DNA from 2 places in the Streptomyces parvus genome. Region 2 is predicted to be linked to the other one. Evidence: riboswitches for the same ligand, from Rfam matches in the RefSeq annotation. Region 2 holds a riboswitch; the other holds the start of a gene.
What was found. A riboswitch is a leader RNA that binds a small molecule or an ion and turns the genes downstream of it on or off. The one in region 2 is predicted to bind glycine.
Positions count from the first base shown of each region.

Region 1: it holds a riboswitch for glycine, as region 2 does, so the genes downstream of both, gcvT (glycine cleavage system aminomethyltransferase GcvT) here and gcvP (aminomethyl-transferring glycine dehydrogenase) in region 2, are expected to answer to the same signal.

Region 1 is NZ_CP135079.1:5,022,077-5,029,768, reverse strand. It holds gene RNL97_RS23755 (enhanced serine sensitivity protein SseB) at 1-479, opposite strand, end outside; gene RNL97_RS23750 (AAA family ATPase) at 551-1,243, opposite strand; glycine riboswitch at 1,449-1,546, shown strand; gene gcvT (glycine cleavage system aminomethyltransferase GcvT) at 1,724-2,839, shown strand; gene gcvH (glycine cleavage system protein GcvH) at 2,972-3,349, shown strand; gene glyA (serine hydroxymethyltransferase) at 3,369-4,628, shown strand; gene RNL97_RS23730 (L-serine ammonia-lyase) at 4,800-6,185, shown strand; gene RNL97_RS23725 (LuxR C-terminal-related transcriptional regulator) at 6,599-7,692, shown strand, end outside.
Region 2 is NZ_CP135079.1:724,671-732,362, forward strand. It holds gene RNL97_RS04330 (hypothetical protein) at 413-997, shown strand; gene RNL97_RS04335 (DUF5999 family protein) at 1,333-1,539, shown strand; gene gcvP (aminomethyl-transferring glycine dehydrogenase) at 1,679-4,564, opposite strand; glycine riboswitch at 4,758-4,855, opposite strand; gene RNL97_RS04345 (PRC-barrel domain-containing protein) at 4,989-5,363, shown strand; gene RNL97_RS04350 (DNA polymerase IV) at 5,282-6,742, opposite strand; gene RNL97_RS04355 (MerR family transcriptional regulator) at 6,854-7,480, opposite strand; gene RNL97_RS04360 (bifunctional nuclease family protein) at 7,650-7,692, opposite strand, start outside.

The sequences.
Region 1 (7,692 bases), 4.3 Mb from region 2:
ACCGGGTCGTGCTGCCAGTCCGGCTCGAACAGCCGGACCCGGCCGCCGGTGGCGGGCCCGTCCAGGGCGGTGCGGCCCGCCCGGCAGAGCTCGGCGACGGCGGGCGGCGGCAGCGGTATGCCGACGACGCCGCCCGGGTTCACGGCGATCCCGACCTGCGGGGGCAGGCCCCGCGCGAAGTCGCGGGCGGGCGCGACGGTGAAGGACATATGGCTGCCGACGCAGCTGAGGAACTGGGCCTCCGAGCTGAAGACGGGGACGAAGGCCGCGCCCTCGATCTCCATCATCGGCAGGTCGAGGTCCGCGCTCGCGGGGGTGCCGCCGTTCGGCAGGGGCACCCAGAGGGAGCTGCGGCCGAGCACCTCGACGAGGCGGCCGCCCGCGTCCGGGACGCCGAGCGAGGCCGTCAGCACCTCTTCGAGCTCGTTGGCGGGCCACCCCTGCTGGGGGTGGGCCGGTGCGGGTGCCGGAATGTCCACTGGCTCTGTGCCCTCTCTCAACCGCCCGGGCCGCGCCGCGGCGGCCCTCTGCTCCGGCCAGCACCCTAACCTCAGCGGGCGGCGGAAGCTCCGGCGTCCGTGAAGGAGATCCGGCCGAGCGCCCCCGCGGCCTCGCGGTCGAGCAGCACCGCGGAGGTGCAGCCGGCGGGCAGCAGCCCCTGTTCGGTGTCCCGGAGCAGCCGGGCCACCGCGTGCCGGTGGCGGGCGAAGGCGTAGCCGGAGACCCCGCGCCCGCGCTCGCGCTGCCCCTGCCGCGCCACGTCGGGCGTCACGTCGAGCAGGATCAGATGGAAGGTGCGGCCCCGGGCCGCCGCGTGCCGGGCGAGCCAGCGGCGTACCCAGGTCTGGGTGCCGCAGTCGTGCACGACGACGGATTCACCGGACCGCAGGGCCTTCCGCAGGCCGAGGTAGTGCGCGGCCCGGACGAGGGGGCGGTAGAGGGCGTAGGGCACTAACCCGGGCACGGCGGCGGCCCAGCTGTCGCGGGTGTTCTGGGAGTCGACGGCACGCCCCTGCACGGCCCGCCTGATGAGGGTGGACTTGCCGCTGCCGGGGAGCCCCGAGACCACGACGATGTCACCGGCGGTGAGGTCGAGGCTGTACGGGCCGTAGCCGGTGCGCCCGCGCAGGTCACGTACCACCGGCGCACGGGTCTCCAGCAGCTCCCGCACGGGAGCGCCGCGCCGAGCGGGCACCGCGCCGTGCGCGACCCCCGCGGCCGGTACCGACCGCTGCAACGCCATCGCCCATCCCCCTGCTGTCGGGTCTCGCACGTCTGCTCCTGAAGTGTAAAGAAAAGGCAATGCGACACAACCGACCTCCGGCCCGTCGCCCGGATCATGCCCCGATCCGCGGGGCTTCACGTCCCCGGGGACCGGAGGGGAGACCGGGCCCCCACTCCCGCCCGATGCATGCGATGATGACCCCGCCAACTGCATACCGGCCGTTCGAATCCGCGCGGGAGAGTTCCGGCCACAGTGTGAGCCGGGCGCCGAAGGAGCAAGATCCTCCCTTGAATCTCTCAGGCCCCGTACCGCGTGGATGAGGCAGATCTGAAAAGCGAGTCGCCCTGCGGCTCCACCCAAGGTGCAAGCCGAGCCCCCTGAACAGGGGCGCCCTCCGGGGGCATACCCCGTCAGGGGCTATCGGCGAACCTCTCAGGTTCCGATGACAGATGGGGAGGATTTTCCGTCCTGACGTCGTCATGCCCTGGAGCCGTATCCATGAGCACTGCCCCCCGTCTCACCGCCCTCGACGCACTGCACCGCTCGCTCGGCGCCACCATGACCGACTTCGCGGGCTGGGACATGCCCCTGCGGTACGCCAGCGAGCGCGACGAGCACAACGCCGTACGCACCCGGGCGGGCCTCTTCGACCTCTCCCACATGGGCGAGATCACCGTCACCGGGCCCGAGGCCGCCGCCTTCCTGAGCTACGCGCTGGTGGGCAACATCGCCACCGTCGGCAACGGCCGGGCCCGCTACACGATGATCGTCCAGGACGACGGCGGGATCGTCGACGACCTGATCGTCTACCGCCTGGGCGAGACCGAGTACATGGTCGTCGCCAACGCGGGCAACGCCCAGATCGTGCTGGACGCGCTGACCGAGCGCGTCGGCGGCTTCGACGCCGCGGTGCGCGACGACCGGGACGCCTACGCGCTGCTCGCCGTCCAGGGCCCGGAGTCCCCGGCGATCATGAAGGCCGTCACCGACGCCGATCTGGACGGGCTGAAGTACTACGCGGGCCTGCCGGGCACGGTCGCCGGGGTCCCCGCGCTCATCGCCCGTACCGGCTACACCGGCGAGGACGGCTTCGAGCTGTTCGTCGCGCCCGAGCACGCCGAGCAGCTGTGGCAGGCGCTGACCGACGCCGGCGCGCCGCACGGCCTGATCCCGTGCGGGCTCTCCTGCCGGGACACGCTGCGCCTGGAGGCGGGCATGCCGCTGTACGGGCACGAGCTGACGACCGCCCTGACCCCGTTCGACGCGGGTCTGGGCCGGGTCGTGAAGTTCGAGAAGGAGGGCGACTTCATCGGCCGCGAGGCGTTGAAGGCCGCCGCCGAGCGCGCCGAGACCGCTCCGCCGCGCAAGCTGGTCGGCCTGATCGCCGAGGGCCGCCGGGTCCCGCGCGCCGGATTCCCGGTCGTCGCGGACGGCAAGGTGATCGGCGAGGTCACCTCCGGCGCCCCCTCCCCCACCCTGGGCAGGCCGATCGCCATGGCGTACGTGGACGCGGCCTTCGCCGCGCCGGGCACCGCGGGCGTGGGCGTGGACATCCGGGGCACGCACGAGCCGTACGAGGTCGTCGCGCTGCCGTTCTACAAGCGCCAGAAGTGATATCCCGGAGGGAACGGCGCATTCCGGGCCCTCCTCACCGGCACGCAGGCGTCACGGAAGTGACGTACCTCCGTCTCACACCGCAAGACCACCGTTCATCAGCACTCCCCCGCGTACAGGAGAATTCAGGTCATGAGCAACCCCCAGCAGCTGCGGTACAGCAAGGAGCACGAGTGGCTGTCGGCCCTCGAGGACGGCGTGGCCACCATCGGCATCACGGAGTACGCGGCCAACGCGCTCGGTGACGTCGTCTACGCCCAGCTCCCGGAGGTCGGTGACACGGTGACCGCGGGCGAGACCTGCGGCGAGCTGGAGTCGACCAAGTCCGTCAGCGATCTGTACTCGCCGGTGACCGGTGAGGTGACGGCGGCCAACCAGGACGTCGTGGACGACCCCTCGCTGGTGAACTCCGCTCCCTTCGAGGGCGGCTGGCTGTTCAAGGTGCGCGTCGCGGAGGAGCCGGCCGATCTGCTCTCCGCCGACGAGTACACCGCGTTCTCCGGCAACTGAGACCTTAAGGGACCCCCTGATGTCGCTTCTGAACTCCTCCCTCCACGAGCTGGACCCGGACGTCGCCGCCGCCGTCGACGCCGAGCTCCACCGTCAGCAGTCCACCCTCGAAATGATCGCCTCGGAGAACTTCGCTCCGGTCGCCGTCATGGAGGCACAGGGCTCCGTCCTCACCAACAAGTACGCCGAGGGCTACCCCGGCCGCCGCTACTACGGCGGTTGTGAGCACGTCGACGTCGTCGAGCAGATCGCGATCGACCGGATCAAGGCCCTGTTCGGCGCCGAGGCCGCGAACGTGCAGCCGCACTCCGGTGCGCAGGCGAACGCCGCCGCGATGTTCGCGCTGCTGAAGCCGGGCGACACGATCATGGGCCTGAACCTGGCCCACGGCGGTCACCTGACCCACGGCATGAAGATCAACTTCTCCGGCAAGCTCTACAACGTGGTCCCGTACCACGTCGACGAGACCGGTGTCGTGGACATGGAGGAGGTCGAGCGCCTCGCCAAGGAGTCCCAGCCGAAGCTGATCGTGGCCGGCTGGTCCGCCTACCCGCGCCAGCTGGACTTCGCGGCCTTCCGCCGGATCGCGGACGAGGTCGGCGCGTACCTGATGGTCGACATGGCGCACTTCGCGGGCCTGGTGGCGGCCGGGCTGCACCCCAACCCGGTGCCGCACGCCCATGTCGTCACCACCACCACGCACAAGACCCTCGGCGGTCCGCGCGGTGGCGTGATCCTCTCCACCCAGGAGCTCGCCAAGAAGATCAACTCGGCGGTCTTCCCGGGTCAGCAGGGCGGTCCGCTGGAGCACGTGATCGCGGCGAAGGCGGTCTCGTTCAAGGTCGCGGCGGGCGAGGAGTTCAAGGAGCGCCAGCAGCGCACTCTGGACGGCGCCCGGATCCTGGCCGAGCGCCTGGTCCAGCCGGACGTCACCGAGGTGGGCGTCTCCGTCCTCTCCGGCGGCACCGACGTGCACCTGGTCCTCGTCGACCTGCGCAACTCCGAGCTGGACGGCCAGCAGGCCGAGGACCGGCTCCACGAGCTGGGCATCACGGTCAACCGGAACGCCATCCCGAACGACCCGCGTCCCCCGATGGTCACCTCGGGCCTGCGGATCGGCACCCCGGCGCTGGCCACCCGCGGCTTCGGCGCCGAGGACTTCACGGAGGTCGCGGAGATCATCGCGGCCGCCCTCAAGCCGTCGTACGACGCGGACGACCTCAAGGCCCGCGTCGCCGCGCTGGCCGAGAAGTTCCCGCTGTACCCCGGCCTGAAGTAGTACCTGGCCTGCGGTTCCGCGCATCCGGACGGGGCACCGCGCACACTGGAGAAAAGTGAGCGCGGTGCCCCGTTCCTTGCCCCCGCCGGTCCTTCTCATCCCGCTTGCCCCGCTTGTCCCGCACCACCCAGGCAGACAACGGCGTCTTCCCACCCCCCAAGGAGTCCTCCCGTGGCCATCTCGGTCTTCGACCTCTTCTCGGTCGGTATCGGCCCCTCCAGCTCCCACACGGTGGGCCCGATGCGCGCCGCCCGGATGTTCGCGCGCCGCCTGAAGAACGAGGGCCTGCTCGCGCACACCGCCTCGATACGCGCCGAGCTGTACGGCTCCCTCGGCGCGACCGGCCACGGGCACGGGACGCCCAAGGCGGTCCTGCTCGGCCTGGAGGGCGAGTCGCCGCAGACGGTCGACGTGGAGAGCGCCGACACCCGCGTGGAGGAGATCCGCTCCACCGGCCGGATCAACCTGCTGGGCATGCACGAGATCCCGTTCGCCTTCGACGACGACCTGGTCCTGCACCGCCGCAAGGCGCTCCCGTACCACGCCAACGGCATGACGGTCTTCGCGTACGACACCGAGGGCGCCCCGGTCCTGGAGAAGACGTACTACTCGGTCGGCGGCGGCTTCGTGGTCGACGAGGACGCGGTGGCCGGGGAGAACCCGATCGTCCCCGACGACACGGTCCTCAAACACCCCTTCCGCACCGGCGACGAACTGCTGCGGCTCTCCCGCGAGACCGGGCTGTCCATCTCCTCGATGATGCTGGAGAACGAGCTGGCCTGGCGCACCGAGGCGGAGATCCGCTCCGGTCTGCTGGAGGTCTGGCGCGTCATGCAGGCCTGTGTCTCGCGCGGCATGTCGCGCGAGGGCATCCTCCCCGGCGGCCTCAAGGTCCGCCGCCGCGCCGCGAACTCGGCCCGCCAGCTGCGCGCCGAGGGCGACCCGCAGGCCCGCGCGATGGAGTGGATCACCCTCTACGCGATGGCGGTCAACGAGGAGAACGCGGCGGGCGGCCGCGTCGTCACCGCCCCCACGAACGGCGCGGCGGGCATCATCCCGGCCGTCCTGCACTACTACATGAACTTCGCTTCCCACGGCTGCACCGAGGCGGAGAAGGAGGACAGCGTCGTCCGCTTCCTCCTCGCGGCCGGCGCGATCGGCCTCCTCTTCAAGGAGAACGCCTCGATCTCCGGCGCCGAGGTCGGCTGCCAGGGCGAGGTCGGCTCGGCCTGCTCGATGGCGGCCGGCGCCCTGGCCGAGGTCCTCGGCGGCTCCCCCGAGCAGGTGGAGAACGCCGCCGAGATCGGCATGGAACACAACCTGGGCCTGACCTGCGACCCGGTCGGCGGCCTCGTCCAGATCCCCTGCATCGAGCGCAACGGCATGGCGGCGGTGAAGGCGGTCACGGCGGCCCGGATGGCGCTGCGGGGCGACGGCAGCCACAAGGTCTCCCTCGACAAGGTCATCAAGACGATGAAGGAGACCGGGGCCGACATGAGCGTGAAGTACAAGGAGACGGCGCGGGGCGGGCTCGCGGTGAACATCATCGAGTGCTGAGACGGCGGGCCCTGTGGGACGGCTGCGTCTCAGGTGACACGTCCGTACCTCTGGTGACATTGATTGCGTATCCGTGGATCCGCCTCCTCGGATATCCGTGAGTACCGCCGTGGCATAGCTTCGGGCCGCGGTGACCGGGCTTGCGGAAGGAACCTGCGCGCGTCGTCCTTCGGGGTCCCAGCCGGAAGGGCCCTGCGCCCTGCGGGCAGCAGTCGGCCGGGCGTGCTCCGCTGCACGCCGTTTCGCCGAAGGGCCTTCCGTACGCCCGGGCATCCGCATCCCCCAGCGTGCGCGGACCGTTGCCGCGGGCGACTGCCGGTGAAGAGGTACGTCCGTTGCCGTTCGCCGAGAATGGGCCTGGGCATCACTGTGGTGCGCCCGGCCACGGGACGACGGAGAGCGAGGGTGGCGACGTGATCGCGACGTGTGGTTCTGCCCGACGGTCCCTCGCCCGCGCCTTCGCCGCCCCCGACGCCGGGCCGGTGCTGTTGTTCGTCGAAGGCGCGGCCGGGCTGGGCAAGACTCACCTGCTGCGCGAACTGGCCGACCTGCCCGATACACCCGATGTGGCCCGCCTGTGGTGGCGGTGCGGAGCGGAGGGCGGGCGGCCGGACGAGGGCGAGGTCTGGCGGGAGCCGACGCTGCTGCTGGTGGACGACGTCCACCGGGCGGACGAGGACGAACTGCGGCGGCTGCGCCGGGTGCTGGAGGGGATGGGGCCCGGGTCGGCGGCCGCGGTGACCTACCGCCCCGAGGAACTCCCCGTCCCCGGTATGCCGTTGGGCGGCTCCGCCATGACGTACCCCTTCAGGCTGACGGTGCTCGGGGACCGCCTGGCGCCCTGGGACGAGGACCGCGTCCGCCGGGCCGCCGCGGAGGTGCTGGGCGAGAGCTGTACGGCCGAGGCCGTGGGCGCGCTGTGCGAGCGCACCGGTGGAGTTCCCCGGGCGGTCGTCGATCTGCTGGCCATGCTGCGGGAGCAGTGGCCGGCCTTCACCGGCACGGCTGCCGAGGTGGCCGCGGCCGGGGTGCCGGCCCGGCTGGCGGAGCTGGTGCTCAGCCGTACGTACGCGGTGTCCCCGGAGCAGCGGCCGGTGGTATGGGCGGCCGCAGTCCTGGACGGGCCCGCCGCCCGGGACGAGCTGATCGCGGTGTCGGGACTCGGGGCCGTGCCGGGGGACGACGCGCTGCTGCGGGCCCTGGAGCGTGCGGCCCTGGCGGAGCTGGGCGAGGGCCGTTACGGCTTCGCCGTCCCGCTGGCCGCCGCTGCCGTACGGGACGCCGTGCCCGGTCCCGTACGGCAGGAACTGCACCGTCGGGCGGCCGGCGTGCTCAGCCGCAGGCAGCCCGTGCCGTGGGCCGCCGTGGGCGCACACCACCGGGCGGCCGGAGAGGGCCACAGATGGCTCAGGGCGGTGGAGAAGGCGGCCGCGTCGGCGGCGGCGTCCGGCCGCCACCAGCAGGCGATCACCCTCCTGGAGCAGACGCTCGCCACCCCCGGCATCCC
Region 2 (7,692 bases):
AGTGATCCGTAACGCCCCCACGGGCCTCCGAGACCCGGTAGTCTGGTTGCAGGAGACCGGGGGCACATTCCCACGGCATGCGGCACGGGGCATTGCCGACTGGTCCATGCGTGGTGAAAACACGGACGAGTTTCGGCCGTCCGTGCCACCGGAAGGGTGCCAGGTCGCAACCGACCGCGGCAGATCAAATCCCCAGGAATACCGCGATTTGAAGGCCGGATGACGCCTTGCGGCGCATATCCCGGACTGCTAGCGGAAACACTGTGTGAACACGCGTCATATAAACTCCGCTCAACGAGGCAGAGAGTAGATACGACTCGCCCGTCGCCGGCCTCTTCTGGCCCGCACGCCGACAGCGCCGTCTGCACCCGCCCAAGCTCCACCGTGTCTCCGAAGTGAGAGGCGACCCACCATGCCGCTGCATGTCCCCTCGGCTCCCGCGCCCGCCCTGCGCAGCGTTCTCGCGGCCCTCGGTTCTCCCACCGCCGTCCGCGAAGCCCGAACCTCCGCTCTCCGGTCCGTCCAGGGACCGCTGAGCCCCGAACTACCGCTTCCCGTGCATGTGCTGGACCGGATCGCGCCCTCCGGCACGGCGCCGCTGACACGCCTGGCGGCCTGGCGTTTCCTGATCCGGAGCGAGGGCCGCGCGGTCGCCGCGGCGGACACCGTGCTCACCCCCGACGGCTGGACGTTCTCGCACTTCTTCGAGGGCCCCTACCTCGCCTCGACCGAGCTGGCCGTCCGGCAGGCGGAGGCGTCGGCCACCGGCTGCCAGGCGCGGCTCCTGTCCATCCCGGAGCTGTACATGCTCACCCTGTGGCTGCACGGCGACACCGAGGCCGATCCCTCCGGCGGGGTGCTCGCGCCGACGGACGTCCTGGTGCCCCTGGCGCCGGCCCCCCCGGGCATCGCGGCCCACCGCCCGCACCGGGTCGCCGACCTGCTGCCCGTCATCTCGATGCGGGTGGCCCCGGGGCCACTCCTCAGCTCGGCCTGACCGGCGTCGGCAGGGCCCGGGCACAGCGCCCCCGCGGCGGCCCCGATCCGTCCCGCACCACCGGGCAGCGGCGAGGGGCCGCCGCGGGGGCGCTGTGCTGCCCGTTCGGACTAGTCCCATCCGGCCACCCCGAACCACCCAAAGGGACAGTGCAGTTGCGGTGAACCGTCCGCGCGGGTGACGCGTCATGGGAGGAGTACGGGTGCTGCAGCGAAATCCCTGCGGATTCTTCCCCGTAGGGCAACACTGGGACCGGACCGACTGATACGGGGGCGGCCATGAAGAACTCATCCAGCCGCAGGACACTCGACTCGACGCAGCGAAAGAACCCATCCATGTGCCAGCACCAGCCACCCTGCCCCACCGCCGATTCGCCCGACCGGGAGGCCGCCCGCCTGACGGCCCACCACCCCGAACAGGGGTGGAGCCTCCTGTGCAACGGCGTCCTGCTCTTCGAGGACACCGGCGAACTGCTGCCCGACGGGCAGATCATCGCCCCGCACCGGCCGCTGGCAGCCGGCCGCGTGGTGAAGGCCGCCTGAGAGCTTCCGTACGGACCGGGAGCGGCCGTACGGAAGAAGTCGTACGAAAAAAAGGGGCCGGCCCGGAGAGATCTCCGCACCGGCCCCGACGCGTGTCCGGCGCGCGCCGCTCCCGGCGCACGCCCTACGACAGGCTGATTCAGTTGTCGTACTCGTCCAGCGGGGGGCAGGAGCAGACCAGGTTCCGGTCGCCGAAGGCCCCGTCGATGCGGCGCACCGGCGGCCAGTACTTGTCGGCTGCGGACACCCCGGCCGGGAAGACGGCCTCCTCGCGGCTGTAGCCGTGCTCCCAGTCACCACCGAGCGCGGCGGCGGTGTGCGGGGCGTTGGACAGCGGGTTGTCGTCCGCGCTCCACTGTCCCGAGGCGACCTTCTCGATCTCGGCGCGAATCGCGATCATGGTGTCGCAGAACCGGTCGAGCTCCGCGAGGTCCTCGCTCTCCGTCGGCTCGATCATCAGCGTGCCGGCCACCGGGAACGACATGGTCGGCGAGTGGAAGCCGTAGTCGATCAGGCGCTTGGCGACGTCGTCGATGGAGACGCCGGTCGCCTTGGAGATCGGGCGCAGGTCCACGATGCACTCGTGGGCGACCAGTCCGGCCGGGCCGCTGTACAGGATCGGGAAGTGCGGCTCCAGGCGCTTGGCGATGTAGTTCGCGGCCAGCACGGCGACCTGCGTGGCCCGCTTGAGGCCCTCGCCGCCCATCAGACGGACGTACGCCCACGAGATCGGCAGAATGCCCGCGGAGCCCCACGGGGCGGCCGAGATCGGGCCCACCCCGGTCTCCGGGCCCGCGGCGGGCTGGAGCGGGTGGTTGGGGAGGTACGGGGCGAGGTGGGCGCGGACGCCGACCGGGCCGACGCCGGGGCCGCCGCCGCCGTGCGGGATGCAGAAGGTCTTGTGCAGGTTCAGGTGCGAGACGTCGCCGCCGAACTTGCCGGGCTTGGCCAGCCCGACCAGCGCGTTGAGGTTGGCGCCGTCGACGTACACCTGGCCGCCCGCGTCGTGCACCTCGCCGCAGATGTCGGCGACGTGCTCCTCGAACACCCCGTGCGTGGACGGGTAGGTGATCATCAGCACGGCCAGCTCGTCGCGGTGCAGCTCGATCTTGGCGCGCAGGTCCGCGACGTCGACCTCACCGTCGTCGGCGGTCTTCACCACGACGACCTTCATGCCCGCCATGACGGCGCTGGCGGCGTTGGTACCGTGCGCGGAGGACGGGATGAGACAGACGGTGCGCTGGTCGTCGCCGTTGGCCCGGTGGTACGCCCGGACGGCCAGCAGGCCCGCGAACTCGCCCTGGGAGCCGGCGTTGGGCTGGATGGACACCGCGTCGTAGCCGGTGACCTCGGCGAGGCGCTCCTCCAGCTCACGGATGAGGGTGAGGAAGCCCTGCGCCTGCTCGGCCGGTGCGAAGGGGTGCAGCGCGCCGAACTCGGGCCAGGTGATCGACTCCATCTCGGCGGTCGCGTTCAGCTTCATGGTGCAGGAGCCGAGCGGGATCATGCCGCGGTCCAGCGCGTAGTCGCGGTCGGCGAGCTTGCGCAGGTAGCGCAGCATCGCGGTCTCGGAGCGGTGCTGGTGGAAGACCGGGTGGGTCAGGATGTCGTCGGAGCGCAGCAGCGCCTCCGGCAGCGCGTCGGCGACCGTGGCGTCGAGCGCCTCGATGTCGCCCTCGGCGCCGAAGGCGGCCCAGACGGCGGAGATCTGCGCACGGGTGGTGGTCTCGTCGCAGGCGATGGAGACGTGGTCGGCATCGACGAGGCGGAGGTTGACCCCGCGCTCGCGGGCGTCGGCGACGATGCCGGCGGCCTTGCCGGGGGCCCGGACGGTCAGGGTGTCGAAGAACGCGCCGTGCACGACGTCGGCCCCGGCGGTGCGCAGACCGTCGGCGAGGATCACGGCGTAGCGGTGGGTGCGGCGGGCGATCGTCCGCAGCCCGTCGGGGCCGTGGTAGACCGCGTACATCCCGGCCATCACGGCGAGGAGGACCTGAGCGGTGCAGATGTTGCTGGTGGCCTTCTCGCGGCGGATGTGCTGCTCGCGGGTCTGGAGGGCCAGGCGGTAGGCCTTGTTGCCGTCGGCGTCGACGGAGACGCCGACGAGGCGGCCGGGCAGGGAGCGGGCGAACTTCTCGCGGACCGCCATGAAGCCGGCGTGCGGGCCGCCGAAGCCCATCGGGACACCGAAGCGCTGGGTGGTGCCGACCGCGATGTCGGCGCCGAGCGCGCCGGGCGAGGTGAGCAGCGTGAGGGCCAGCAGGTCGGCGGCGACGGTGACGATCGCGCCCAGCTCGTGGGCCTGCTCGATGACGGACTCGATGGCGCGCACGGCACCGGAGGCGCCCGGGTACTGGAGCAGGACGCCGAAGACGCCCCGCTCGGCGATCTCGGCGGGGATGCCCTCGCTCAGGTCGGCGACGACGACCTCGACGCCGGTGGGCTCGGCGCGGGTCTCGATGACCGCGACGGTCTGGGGCAGGGTGTCGGCGTCGACCAGGAAGACGCCCTTCTTCACCTTGCCGACGCGCCGGGCCAGGGCCATCGCCTCGGCGGCCGCGGTGCCCTCGTCGAGCAGGGAGGCGCCGGAGGTGGGCAGCCCGGTCAGCTCGGCGACCATCGTCTGGAAGTTCAGGAGGGCTTCGAGCCGGCCCTGGGAGATCTCCGGCTGGTACGGCGTGTAGGCCGTGTACCACGCGGGGTTCTCCATGACGTTGCGCAGGATGACGGGCGGCGTGAAGGTGCCGTAGTAGCCGAGGCCGATCATCGGGGCCAGCACCTCGTTGCGGTCGGCCAGCGAGCGCAGCTCGGCCAGCACCTCCGCCTCGGTGCGCGCCGAGGGAAGGTTCAGGGCCTCCGCACTCTTGATCACGTCGGGCACCGCGGCGGCGGTCAGCTCGTCGAGCGAGCCGTAGCCGACCTGGGCGAGCATCTTCGCCTGGGCCTCGGCATCGGGCCCTATGTGGCGCTGCTCGAACGGAATGCCCTGCTCCAGCTGGGAGAGCGGAGTGCGACGGGGGGTCATGGTGGAGGCCTCCTGGTCTGTCACGACCTGCGAGGGGCACCACGGCGCGGGTGCCCGGACGGCCTCCCCCTCTGTCATCTCAACCTGAGAGCTTCACCGGCCCGCCCGGGGGCGTGCCGACTTTCACCGTCGGTGAGGGTCGGGTCCACCCGGGCCTGCGCCCGCACGGATCCGCCCTGCTTTCCAGAGTGACCTCGTCCGTGCGGTACGGGGGCCTGAGAGATTCCGGGGAGGAGTTGCTCCTTCGGCGCCTCCGGATTCTCCACCGGAGGACTCTCCCGCACGGGGTCAGCAGCCACTGCCAGCCTACCAGCGGCCATCGAGCCGGAGCTCTCGAGTGGCCGAGACCACGGATCTGCATTTGTCTGGTGCTGGTGGAGCGACAGGGACCGCCGTGAGCAGTCCGCGACCAGTGGGAGGCACCGTGCAGACGGATATCGATCCGCGCCGCCTGATCGGCCGCAAGGCGTTCGATCGCAAGGGCTCCAAGATCGGAACGGTGGATGAGGTCTATCTCGACGACGCGACGGGTGTACCCGAGTGGGCGGCCGTGCGCACCGGCCTGTTCAGCAGGGACGCCTTCGTCCCGCTGGAGCCCAGCGAGTTCGTCGAGGACGCGCTGCGCGTCCCCTTCGACCGGGCGTTGATCAAGGGCGCGCCGGACTTCGGCGTCGGCCGGCACCTGTCGCCCGAGCAGGAGCTGCAGCTCTACCGGCATTACGGGCTGGACTCCCCGCCCTCGGAGGACACGGCGCCCGAGGACCGGGACTTCGGCAGGCTGGCGGGCCAGGAGGAGTAGTCGGGCGTCTCGCGGACGAGCGGCAGCGGGTCGGCGGGCCGCAGCAGCGGGTCGTCGATCCGGAAGGTGAGGACCCGGCCGGGCGCGCTCCACGGTTCCTCGAACCGGACGGTGACCCGGCCGATCCCACTGCCCTGCACCCAGCCGTGCCCGTGCTCCTCGTGGTGCACATCGTGCCCGGCGGGCCAGCGCCGCGCGGCGAGCTGCTCGGCGCTGTCCGCCTCGGGCTCCGGAACGGCTTCCTCCGCGCCGCCCTCCGCGGTCGGCGCGTGGTGTTCCAGGGCCCGCTGCGCGAGCTCCCGGGCCTCGGCGGCCTGGGCGAACAGGTCCTCCTGGGTGTAGTCGGCAAGCCCCGTGACGCCGACCCCCAGGAGCCGTACGCCGCCCGTGGTGTCGACGGACTCCAGCAGCCGCCCCGCCGCCTCACGGACCACGGTGGGGTCGTCCGTGGGGCCTCTGAGCGTCTCGGAGCGGGTCAGCGTGGAGAAGTCGTAGCGGCGCACCTTCAGCACCACCGTGCGGCCCGACCGGTCGGCGGCGCGCAGCCGCTCCACGCACCGCACGGCCAGCCGCTCGACCTCGGCGCGCACCCGCACCCGGTCGTGCAGGTCCACGTCGAAGGTGTCCTCCACCGATACGGACTTGGCGTCCCGCTCGGCGACCACCGGCCGGTCGTCGAGGCCCAGCGCCATCCGGAAGAGCCCGTGGCCGTGGGCCTTGCCGACCAGCCGTACGAGCTCCGCCTCGCCCGCCTCGGCCAGATCGTGGACGGTGGTCATCCCGGCACGTCGGAGATGGTCGCCGGTGGCCGGGCCGACCCCCGGGAGGATGCGTACGGACAGGGGGGCGAGCAGCTCGCGCTCGGTGCCCGGCTCGATGAGGACGAGACCGTCCGGCTTCGCCTGCTCGGAGGCGATCTTGGCGAGCATCTTGGAACCCGCGAGTCCGACGGATCCGCTCAGGCCGGTCACGGCGCGGATGGCCACCCGCAGCCCCTCCCCCGTGGCGCGGGCCGAGGCCGAGTCGTGCGCCGTCCCGCCGGCCTCCAGGTCCACGAAGGCCTCGTCCAGGCTGAGCGGCTCCACCAGCGGAGACAGCCGCCCCAGCAGCTCCATCACCTGGTCGCTCACCGTCCGGTACAGCGAGAAGCGGGGCACCAGGTAAGCCGCGTTGGGGGCGAGCCGCCGGGCCTGGGCGGTGGGCATCGCCGAGTGCACTCCCAGCCGCCGGGCCTCGTACGAGGCGGTGGCGACCACTCCCCGCGGGCCGAGGCCGCCCACCACGACCGCCTTGCCGCGCAGACTCGGCTTGGCCGCCTGCTCCGCCGACGCGTAGAAGGCGTCCATGTCCAGGTGAAGGATGGTGGGCGCGGTTCTCACACCGTCGATGCTGCCCTACGGCACTGACAACGGGGCGGCCCGGCACCCCGTGAGGCACCGGACCGCCCCGTGTCCGTCGTACTGTCGCGTCGCGCCGCGCGCCGGGGGTGCTCAGCCCGCGCGGTTACGCCGCCGGGCCAGCTCGTCCGCGGGGTTGTGGCCGATGAGCGTCTCACCGGTGTCGACCCGCTCGCCGTGCAGCTGCGAGAGCGCCGCGTCCACATCCCGCCAGACGACGCCGACGGCGATCCCGAAGACGCCCTGCCCGCCCTGGAGCAGGCTGACGACCTCGTCGGGCGAGGAGCACTCGTAGACCGTGGCCCCGTCGCTCATCAGCGTCATGCGTTCGAGGTCCTGGAAGCCGCGGTCCCGCAGATGCTGGACCGTGGTGCGGATGTTCTGCAGCGCGACCCCGGTGTCCAGAAAGCGCTTGACGATCTTGAGGAGGACCACGTCCCGGAAACTGTAGAGACGCTGGGTCCCCGACCCGTAGGCCGGGCGCACACTGGGCTCGACCAGTCCCGTACGTGCCCAGTAGTCCAGCTGGCGGTAGGTGATTCCCGCCGCCGCGCACGCCGTCGGTCCGCGATAGCCGATGTCGCCGGCGCCGCTCGCCGCTGCCACGCCGCCCGCTGCCATCGCCGCCGGTTGAACCGGCTGCCTGATGGCGTGGTCGGCTCCACTGCCGTGCTGCGGATACGGCCCACCCGCTGCCGCTCCGTCGCCGCTGCTTCTCACGCCGACCTCCGTCCTTGACCTGCCCACTCGAAGGTAGGCAGTCACTAGGGGTGCGTCAACGATCGCCACACTCGGCACGCCGAGTGATAATCACCCAGAGGGTGGTTTCCCGTGTCTCGTTTCCGGGAACGGCTTGTCGGATGCGCTGACGGCACCCCCTGCGGGACGGTCACTGGCTGTTCGTACCGAAGTCCTCCGGAGAGATCTGGTCG